Regions from separate parts of the Polycladomyces abyssicola genome, predicted to be linked through region 1. Evidence: riboswitches for the same ligand, from Rfam matches in the RefSeq annotation. Region 1 holds a riboswitch; each other region holds the start of a gene.
The links. Region 1 has a riboswitch for S-adenosylmethionine ahead of metH (methionine synthase). Riboswitches for the same ligand answer to the same signal wherever they lie in the genome.
Positions count from the first base shown of each region.

Region 2: linked by a shared signal. The riboswitch ahead of metX (homoserine O-acetyltransferase MetX) and the one ahead of metH (methionine synthase) in region 1 are both predicted to bind S-adenosylmethionine.
Region 3: linked by a shared signal. The riboswitch ahead of KI215_RS11125 (homocysteine synthase) and the one ahead of metH (methionine synthase) in region 1 are both predicted to bind S-adenosylmethionine.

Region 1 covers NZ_AP024601.1:2,833,936-2,837,219, reverse strand. The annotation lists gene KI215_RS14115 (DsbA family protein) at 1-429, shown strand, start outside; gene KI215_RS14110 (disulfide oxidoreductase) at 439-888, shown strand; SAM riboswitch class I at 1,198-1,313, shown strand; gene metH (methionine synthase) at 1,396-3,284, shown strand, end outside.
Region 2 covers NZ_AP024601.1:958,959-962,242, reverse strand. The annotation lists gene KI215_RS04865 (succinate dehydrogenase cytochrome b558 subunit) at 1-64, opposite strand, end outside; gene metX (homoserine O-acetyltransferase MetX) at 285-1,376, opposite strand; SAM riboswitch class I at 1,464-1,603, opposite strand; gene KI215_RS04855 (ABC transporter ATP-binding protein) at 1,666-2,682, opposite strand; gene KI215_RS04850 (ABC transporter permease) at 2,694-3,284, opposite strand, start outside.
Region 3 covers NZ_AP024601.1:2,205,264-2,208,547, reverse strand. The annotation lists gene KI215_RS11135 (helix-hairpin-helix domain-containing protein) at 1-185, shown strand, start outside; gene KI215_RS11130 (ornithine--oxo-acid transaminase) at 239-1,432, opposite strand; SAM riboswitch class I at 1,647-1,764, shown strand; gene KI215_RS11125 (homocysteine synthase) at 1,981-3,282, shown strand; gene KI215_RS11120 (hypothetical protein) at 3,261-3,284, opposite strand, start outside.

The DNA.
Region 1 (3,284 bases):
GAATATATCGACACCGGCAAGGTCAAGATGGCATTTCTCAACATGCAGTTCATCGGGCCGGATTCGGTGACGGCCGGCATCGCGGGGGAGTCGATCTACCGTCAAAATCCGCAGGCATTCTGGCAGTTTTATGACGCGGTCTACCGGAATCAGCAGGACGAGTACACCATCTGGGCCACGCCGGAGTTTCTGGTGCAATTGGCCAAGCAACACGTTTCCGGCATCGATGTGAAACGTCTGGAACAAGACATCCGCACCCGGAAATACGAGGCGGATGTACAGCGGGATATGGCCAACGGAAAGAAACTGGGCATCAATTCGGTTCCGACGATCTACGTCAACGGAAAAGAAGTGGAAAATCCGCTGGACTACAACCAATTGAAACAAGCGTTGGATGAAGCGCTTCAAGAATCGGGCAAGAAAGGATAATCCGGAATGATGGCGTGGATTCGGCAATACGGATTGTATTTCGCATGGGTGGTGTCATTGGTTGCGACGGGAGGCAGTTTGTATTTCAGCGAGATCGCGTTGTTTGAACCATGCAAGTTGTGCTGGTTTCAGCGGATTTTCATGTATCCGTTGACGGTGCTGCTGGGAATTGCCAGCTATCGGGATGACCGGAGGATTATCCCCTACACGCTGCCGCTCAGTGTGATTGGTGGTTCGATCTCGCTTTATCATTATTTGCTGCAAAAGGTACCGGCGATGAAGTCGTTCACTCCCTGCACGCAGGGAGTGCCGTGTACGGGTGACTATATCAACTGGTTCGGAATTGTCACCATTCCCTTTTTGGCATTGACGGCGTTTGTATTGATCACTTGGTTTCTAATGGCAGCTCGGACGGCGGAATCGGACGAAAATGAAACAGCTACGGAACAGGAAGCATAAACGGTATCGGATTCGGTTGTCCGTTACTCCGGCAGTGCATGACCTGAAACGGGAGCGAGGAGCGTACAAAAAAACGCACGTGAGGTGTAAAACGGGCGGTCCGGTCGGTCAAACACGGAGAAATGTTTTCACGCAAAAGCATATACTATGTTTGAAGAGAACCAGGAACCAGGACGAGGGTGTGTCTGGAGTCATTTCGTGAGGGGAAAGACCTGAAATCATTGACAGGTGCCCCGTTCTTTTTGTATATTTATCTCCAAATCCTTCGTTTGTCAGTTCGGAAAAAATCACATAATCCGATTAGCGGAACTCTTATCCAGAGCGGCGGAGGGACTGGCCCGATGAAGCCCGGCAACCTATTTGAAAGGGATAGCCTTTCAAATGTGGTGCCAATTCCTGCAGAGGGTATCTCTGGGAGATGAGAGTTTGCGCGTTTACGACGCCAACCTTTCATCCGATCAGAGATGAAAGGTTTTTTATTTGATGGAAGGAAAGAGGATGATGGACATGGGTATTCAACCGTTGTCGGAACGGATGAAAGAAAAAATTCTGATTCTGGACGGCGCGATGGGAACGATGCTGCAAAATGCCTGTTTGACGGCGGAGGATTTTGGTGGCGAAGCGTATGAGGGATGTAACGAAATGCTCAACCTGACGCGCCCCGATCTGATCCAATCCATTCATGAAGTCTATCTGGAAGCAGGAGCGGACATCGTGGAGACCAACACGTTCGGTGCCACGTCGGTGGTATTGGCCGAGTACGGACTGGAGAGCCGTGTGGAAGAGATCAACCGCGCAGCGGTGGCTTGCGCCCGCAAAGCTGTGGACAAATGGACGCGGGACGGTTCTCCCCGGTATGTGGCCGGGGCGATGGGACCGACAACCAAGACGCTCTCGGTGACGGGCGGTATCACGTTCGACCAGTTGGTGGACGCGTATTACGAACAGGCACGTGCGCTGTTGTTGGGTGGCGTGGATGCGTTGCTGTTGGAGACCTCCCAGGACACGCTGAATGTGAAAGCGGGCGGAATCGGGATCCGGCGGGCATTTGCCGAGTTGGGAACCGAAGTTCCGATCCTGATTTCCGGCACGATCGAACCGATGGGCACCATGTTGGCCGGGCAAAATGTGGAGGCTTTCTACGTGTCTATCTCCCATCTCCGTCCCTTGTGTGTAGGGTTGAACTGTGCGACCGGCCCGGAATTTATGCGTGACCACTTGCGAACGCTGGCTTCTATGGCCGATTGTGGGGTGAGCTGTTATCCCAACGCCGGTTTGCCCGACGAGGAGGGAAGGTATCACGAGACGCCGCAGGGACTGGCTGCCAAACTGGCTGCCTTTGCCGATGCCGGCTGGCTCAACATGGCGGGAGGATGTTGCGGTACGACACCGGATCATATCCGTGCGCTGGCGGAGGCATTGAGGGACAAACGCCCCCGCCCCGTACCGGAACGGCATATTCCGGCGGTATCCGGTATCGAACCCGTTTATGTAGAGGCGGACAATCGACCGATTCTCGTCGGTGAGCGGACGAACGTGATCGGATCGCGCAAATTTCGTACCTTGATCCAGGAGGGGGAGTATGAAGCCGCCGCGGAAATTGCCCGCAAACAGGTGAAAAACGGTGCCCAGGTGATCGACGTGTGTCTGGCTGATCCTGATCGGGACGAACTGGAGGATATGCGGCGGTTTTTGACCTACGCTGTCAAGGTGATCAAAGCACCGCTGATGATCGACTCCACATCGCCCGAGGTAATGGAGGAGGCGTTGAAGTTTTCGCAGGGCAAAGCCATTCTCAACTCGATCAACCTGGAAGACGGGGAAGAGCGGTTTGAAAAGGTGGTGCCCCTGATTCACCGCTACGGTGCGGCGGTTGTGGTGGGCACAATCGACGAACGTGGCATGGCCGTCGACCGCGAGCGGAAATGGGAGGTGGCCGAACGCTCCTACCGCTTGTTGACGGAAAAGTACTGCATTCCGGAAGAAGATATCATTTTCGACCCGCTGGTTTTCCCCGTCGGGACGGGCGATGAAGCGTATATCGGATCGGCCAAGGAAACTGTGGAGGGCATTCGTCTGATCAAGGAACGTTTGCCGCGTTGCCAGACGATTTTGGGTATCTCCAACGTGTCGTTCGGCTTGCCGCCGGCGGGACGGGAAGTGTTGAACGCCGTCTTTTTGTATCACTGTACCAAGGCGGGATTGGACTACGCCATCGTCAATACCGAAAAACTGGAGCGCTATGCGTCCATCCCGCAGGAAGAAGTCCGTTTGGCGGAACGTTTGCTGTTTGAGACCAACCATGAGAACTACGAAGCAGTGTTGGCCGAGTTTGTGCAGTTTTACCGCGCCAAGAAAACGGAGACGAAGTCATCGGGAGAAACGTTGCCGTTGGA
Region 2 (3,284 bases), 1.3 Mb from region 1:
CCACCGGAATGACACCCAGCAACGAGTGCAGCCGACGGTTGAAGAAACTACTGTGATTGCTCATCTTGCGCCCTCCAATAACCCCTTGTAAATTGACTTTGATAGTGCGATCAAGCCGTGATGTCAACCCGCTTCCCAAACGTTTCGACAAGTGTGGCGAAATGCCTTGGACTGGATCTAATGCGGTCCAGTGGATAGAAAGGGGTTTCAACTTTGTGAACAACCTTATTGTACTCCCAATTGTTCGACAGCGTCAAGGAAAGGGGTAGCTTCTCCCCGGAATGCTACCCCTCCAAAAATTCCCGGATTACCGGTCCCATCTTTTCGTATTCGATCAAAAATGCATCATGTCCGTACGGGGATCGTAATTCCCACAGCTGTGCATCTTTTCCCTGCTCCCGTAATTCCCGGTACAGTGTTCGTTGCTCCTCAATTTGAAACAACCGATCCTCCTCAATGCCGATGATCAACGCACGGGAGCGAATCTTCGACAGCGCGGCCGCCATTCCGCCGCGCCCCCTGCCCACATCATGCGTGTCCATCGCTTTGAGCAGACACAAATAACTGTTGGCATCAAACCGGTTAACCAGTTTTTCTCCCTGATAACGCAGATAGCTTTCCACCTGAAATGTCGCGTCCCGGGACCATTCCGGTACATTGGTCTGCAGCCGGCGTTGGAACCGCTGATGGAACAACGTGTCCGTTCGGTAGGTAACCATTCCGACCATCCTGGCGATAGCCAAACCTTTTTTCGGCCCCGGTCCCGGGTAGTAATCGCCTCCCTGCCAGTCCGGATCGGACATGATGGCTTGGCGCCCGATATCGTTGTAGGCGATGGCCATGGGGGACAACGCGGCTGTGGTGGCGATGGGGATCAAATTCTCCACCGCTTCAGGGTATAAGATGCCCCATTCCAGTACCTGCATTCCCCCCATGGAACCGCCGACGATGGTATGAACCCGATCGATGCCCATTTTCTGAAGGGTACGATACTGCACGTGGACCATATCCCGAATGGTGACCGGGGGAAAACTCGAACCATAAGGCCGCCCCGTGGCCGGATTGATGGATGACGGACCCGTACTTCCATTACAGCCGCCAAGTACATTGGTGGTGACGACAAAATAGCGGTTGGTATCGATGTAGCGACCGGGCCCGATCAACCCGTCCCACCAGCCGGGGTCCCGTTCATCCCCGACGGCATGCGCATCTCCTGTCAACGCGTGACAAACCAATACCACGTTGTCCCGGTCCACCGACAGTTTTCCCACCGTCTCCACCGCAATGTGCACATCCTGCAGTGTTTCCCCGCATTCCAACGCTACCGGCCCCACGGCCACCGTTTTCTTTGTCACCGTATCGACGCTGGTTACCACGCGTTTTCTCTCCTTTTTTAAAAGGAAACACCCTCTTCGATCAGAAGAGGGTGTCGTCTGCTCCCATGCCATCGCAGTCCGTCCCCCTTCTCATCTCTCAGAACCTGTCGGTTCTGCAGGAATTGGCACCATTCCCCGCCGTTTGATGTGTGTTTTTGGTGCACACAGGTAAACGGGGTGGTTGCCGGGCTTCATCGGGCCAGTCCCTCCGCCGCTCTGGATAAGAAGGTGTTTCCTGATATTCGTATTTGAAGCTTATGATACGATGGATCGAAATTTCTGTCAATGTTTACTTGGACGAAATGCGCACGATCGGTTCATGCGAGACGGACGGTGCTTCTGGGTGTTCCAGCCAGCAACTAACGCGATGCGTCTGGGATACCTCACTCACCTCGGGCATCTCGTCGTTGCAAATATACATCGTGTACGGACAACGATCGGCAAACGGGCAACCTTTGGGCGGATCGAACAGATCCGGCGGGGACCCGGGGATTGGCTTCAACTCCTGCTTCCGATCCAAATCCAGCCGAGGCATAGAAGCCAACAACCCCCAGGTGTATGGATGACGTGGCCTGTAGAAGATCTCTTCCACCGTTCCCGTCTCCACCACCTTGCCTCCGTACATCACCGCCACGCGTTGCGCCATTTCCGCCACCACACCCAAATCGTGGGTGATCAGAATGACAGCGGTGTCCGTTTTCTTTTGCAGTTCCTTCAGCAGTTCGATGATCTGTGCTTGGATGGTCACGTCCAATGCCGTGGTCGGCTCATCTGCGATCAAAATCTTCGGATTGCAGGCCAATGCGATGGCGATCATGGCTCGTTGCCGCATCCCGCCGCTGAATTCGTGAGGATAATTGTTGATCCGTGTCTCGGGGCTGGGAATGCCCACTAAACGCAACATTTCCACTGCGCGTTGGCGCGCTTCGGAAGGGGAAATGCGCTGGTGCCAAATCAGCCCCTCCATGATCTGCTTACCCACTGTCATCGTCGGGTTGAGCGATGTCATCGGGTCCTGAAAGATCATCCCGATCTCGGAGCCGCGTACCTGGAACATCTCTTTTTCCGTCAACTTCAACAGATTTTTCCCGTCAAAAAGAATTTCACCGCTCTTGATTTTGCCGGGCGGAGAAGGAATCAAGCGCATAATCGCCTGTGCAGTGACGCTTTTGCCACTGCCCGACTCCCCGACAATGGCCAATGCTTCTCCCTTTTCCAACGTCAGGTTGACACCCCGGACCGCTTGTACTTCTCCTGCATAGGTGTGAAACGACACATGCAAATCGCGAATCTCCAACAATGCCACGTTGATCCACCTCATTTCCGCATCTTGGGATCGAGCGCGTCACGCAGACCGTCACCGAACACGTTGAAGGCCAACATCGTCAAGCTGAGGAAAAAGGCAGGGAAAAACAGCCGCCACCAATCTTCCGAAAAGATGACGACCAACGAATCGTTGATCATCGTCCCCCAACTGGCTTGCGGGGCCTGCACGCCCAACCCCAGAAAGCTGAGAAAGGCTTCAGCGAAAATGGCATTGGGCACCGTAAACGTCAGCATGACGATGATGGGTCCCATGGCGTTGGGAATCAAATGTTTGAACAGGAGGCGCTTGGTATCGGCTCCCAGGGTACGTGCCGCCAACACGAACTCCTGTTGTTTCAGCTGCAGCACTTGACCCCGTACCAACCGTGCCATATTGAGCCATCCCGTCGCAGTCAGTGCAATGATGATGGTGCCCAAACCCGGCTCCAGCACGACCAATAGCAACACGACGGTGAGCAGATACGGCAATCCCCACAAAATGTCCACGATCCGCATCATCACTTCGTCCACCTTGCCACCGCGATAACCGGCAATGCCACCGTACAGCACGCCAATGCACAAGTCGATCAAGGCTGCGGCCAG
Region 3 (3,284 bases), 630 kb from region 1:
CGCTCAACTCTGCCACGGCGGAACAGCTAGATCAGCTGGATGGGATTGGACCGTCCAAAGCAGCGGCTATAATACGTTATCGTGAGGAACATGGTCCTTTTCGCTCGGTGGACGAGCTGGCCAACGTTCCGGGGATCGGGGAGAAAACACTGGAAAAGTTTCGCGACCGTTTGACTGTGCCGTGAATCGAGCCAAATTTTAACCCCCTCGTGGATCGAGGGGGTTCTTATATCGTACATCAAGCAGACAACACTTTCCGGATTTTGGCCAGTGCCCAATCCAGCTCTTCTTGGGTAATCGTGAGCGGCGGGGCGAAACGGATGGTGTTTTCGTGCGTCTCTTTGCACAGCAAACCTTCTTCAGCCAGACGTTCGCAATGCGGACGAGCCGGTTCATACAATTCCATTCCGATGAAGAGGCCTTTACCGCGGATTTCCTTGATGATCGGATTTTGGATTTGTTTCAGTTCAGCCATGAAATATTCGCCCAATTCACGAGAGCGCTGAGGCAAGTTTTCTTCCACCAGCACATCCAGTGCAGCCACAGAGACGGCGCAGGCCAACGGGTTGCCGCCAAAGGTGGAACCGTGGGAGCCCGGTTCGAATACCCCCATCACTTCTTTATCCCCGGCCACGGCGGAGATCGGCATCACACCGCCGCCCAACGCTTTCCCCATCACATACAGGTCAGGCCGGACGTCTTCCCAGTCGCAGGCGAACAGTTGACCGGTTCGACCGAACCCGGTTTGGATCTCGTCGGCGATGAACAGGACGTTGTGTTCTTTACATACTCGGTAGGCTTCACGCAGATATCCTTCCGGCGGCACGATAACGCCTGCTTCCCCTTGGATCGGCTCCACCAGGAAGGCGGCTGTGTTGGGCGTAATGGCTGCTTTCAGCGCTTCGACATCACCGTACGGTATGATTTTGAAGCCAGGGGTCAACGGGCCGAATCCGCGTTGGTACTCCTCACTGGACGAGAGAGAGACTGCAGTGATGGTCCGGCCGTGGAAATTGTTTTCACAGACGATGATTTCCGCTTGGTTTTCCGGCACTTTCTTCACATCATATGCCCAGCGCCGGGCCGCTTTGAGGGCGGTTTCCACCGCTTCGGCTCCGGTATTCATCGGCAGAATCATCTCTTTGCCCGTTAACTGAGCCACTTTTTTGTAAAAAAGTCCCAGCTGATCGTTGTGGAACGCACGGGAGGTCAAGGTGACTTTATCCGCTTGTTCTTTCAGCGCCGCGATCAGACGGGGATGGCGGTGTCCATGGTTCAATGCCGAGTAGGCACTCAGCATGTCCATGTACTTGTTGCCGTCAGCATCCTCCACCCAAACACCCTCCGCCTTGGAAATCACGATCGGCAGGGGGTGATAGTTCCTCGCGCCGTATTTTTCCGTCAATTCGATCAACGTTTGGTTCCGTGACATGATAGCCTCCTTGATGATGAATAAATTTGATGTATGGGCGCATATACACACGCCCTGACCCGAAAATAAGCAATCTATCACCATTGTAGATGGAATTTGGAATGGAATCAATGACGGAACTTTTTCTAAAAAAACGGTTGACGGCGGTATGAGAGACCGGTATAATGAAAAACAAGTTTTCTGATAGTCGACACAATTGAATCGGATTTGGAATCTCTTATCGAGAGTGGTGGAGGGACTGGCCCGATGAAACCCGGCAACCCCGGTCTGTACGAACCGGAAGGTGCCAATTCCTGCGGAAACCGACGCCAACGGTTTCCGAGAGATAAGAGAGGAGAGCTGGCGTAACCAAAGCCTCTTCTCTTATCGGAGAAGGGGCTTTTTTATTCCACTGTTTTAGGCTGATGTCACAAGCGGAAAGGCGGCTTTAGTCGGCGAGTGCTCTTTGAGATTGTGTGTTGCAATAGCGAGAGGGACGTTCACACGAACAACAGGTGATTTCTCAGGGAAATCTCAAAGCATTCAATCTCTGCGAAAGGATGATGGTGATGAGCGAAACGCAACAATACGGACTGGAAACGTTGGCGGTCCACGGTGGCCAAGAACCGGACCCGACGACGAATGCGCGAGCGGTACCGATTTACCAGACCACTTCCTATGTGTTCAACGATACGGAGCATGCAGCCAATTTGTTTGCGTTGAAAGAATTCGGCAATATCTACACCCGCATCATGAACCCGACTCAAGATGTGTTTGAAAAGCGGGTGGCTGCGCTGGAAGGTGGCGTCGGTGCGCTGGCGACGAGTTCCGGTCAGGCGGCAATCACCTACTCCATCCTGAACATCGCCAAAGCCGGGGATGAAATTGTCTCATCCAGCAGTTTGTACGGCGGCACATACAACCTGTTCCAACACACCTTGCCCAAACTGGGAATCACTGTGCGGTTCGTCGATCCTTCCGATCCGGAAAATTTCAAAAAGGCAATCAATGAAAAGACACGGGCTGTATTTGGGGAGATCATCGGCAATCCCAAAATGGACGTGCTGGATGTGGAAGCCGTGTCCAAAGTGGCCCATGATGCCGGAGTGCCGCTGATTGTGGACAACACGTTTGCCACGCCGTACTTGTGCCGGCCGATTGAGTTCGGGGCGGACATCGTCGTGCACTCGGCCACCAAATTTATCGGTGGTCATGGTACCAGCATTGGTGGGGTGATTGTGGATTCAGGCAAATTCGACTGGACCAACGGCAAGTTCCCGGAATTGACCGAACCGGACCCGAGTTATCACGGGGTTTCCTACACCGAGGCGGTCGGGCCGCTGGCCTACATCATCAAGGCCCGGGTTCAACTGTTGCGGGACATCGGAGCGTCCATTTCTCCATTCAATGCGTTTTTGTTCTTGCAAGGGTTGGAAACGTTGCATCTGCGTATGGAACGGCACAGCGAAAACGCGCTTCGGGTCGCCAGGTTCCTTCAGGAACACGAACTGGTGGAGTGGGTAAGCCATCCGGGATTGGAAGATCATCCGTCATACGAAAAAGCAAAAAAATACCTGCCCAAAGGGCAAGGCGCCATTTTCACGTTTGGAATCAAAGGTGGTTTGGAAGCGGGCAAAAAACTCATCGAAAACTTACGCCTCTTTTCTCACCTGGCCAACGTGGGTGATTCCAAATCCCTCGTAATCCATCCGGCCAGCACCACGCATCAACAATTGACTGAAGAAGAACAATTGGCCGCAGGCGTAACACCGGAACTGGTCCGCTTGTCCGTAGGAATTGAGTCGGTGGATGACTTGATCGCCGATCTGGATCAGGCATTGAAGAAAAGTCAAAACGTCGTCACGGCTTGATA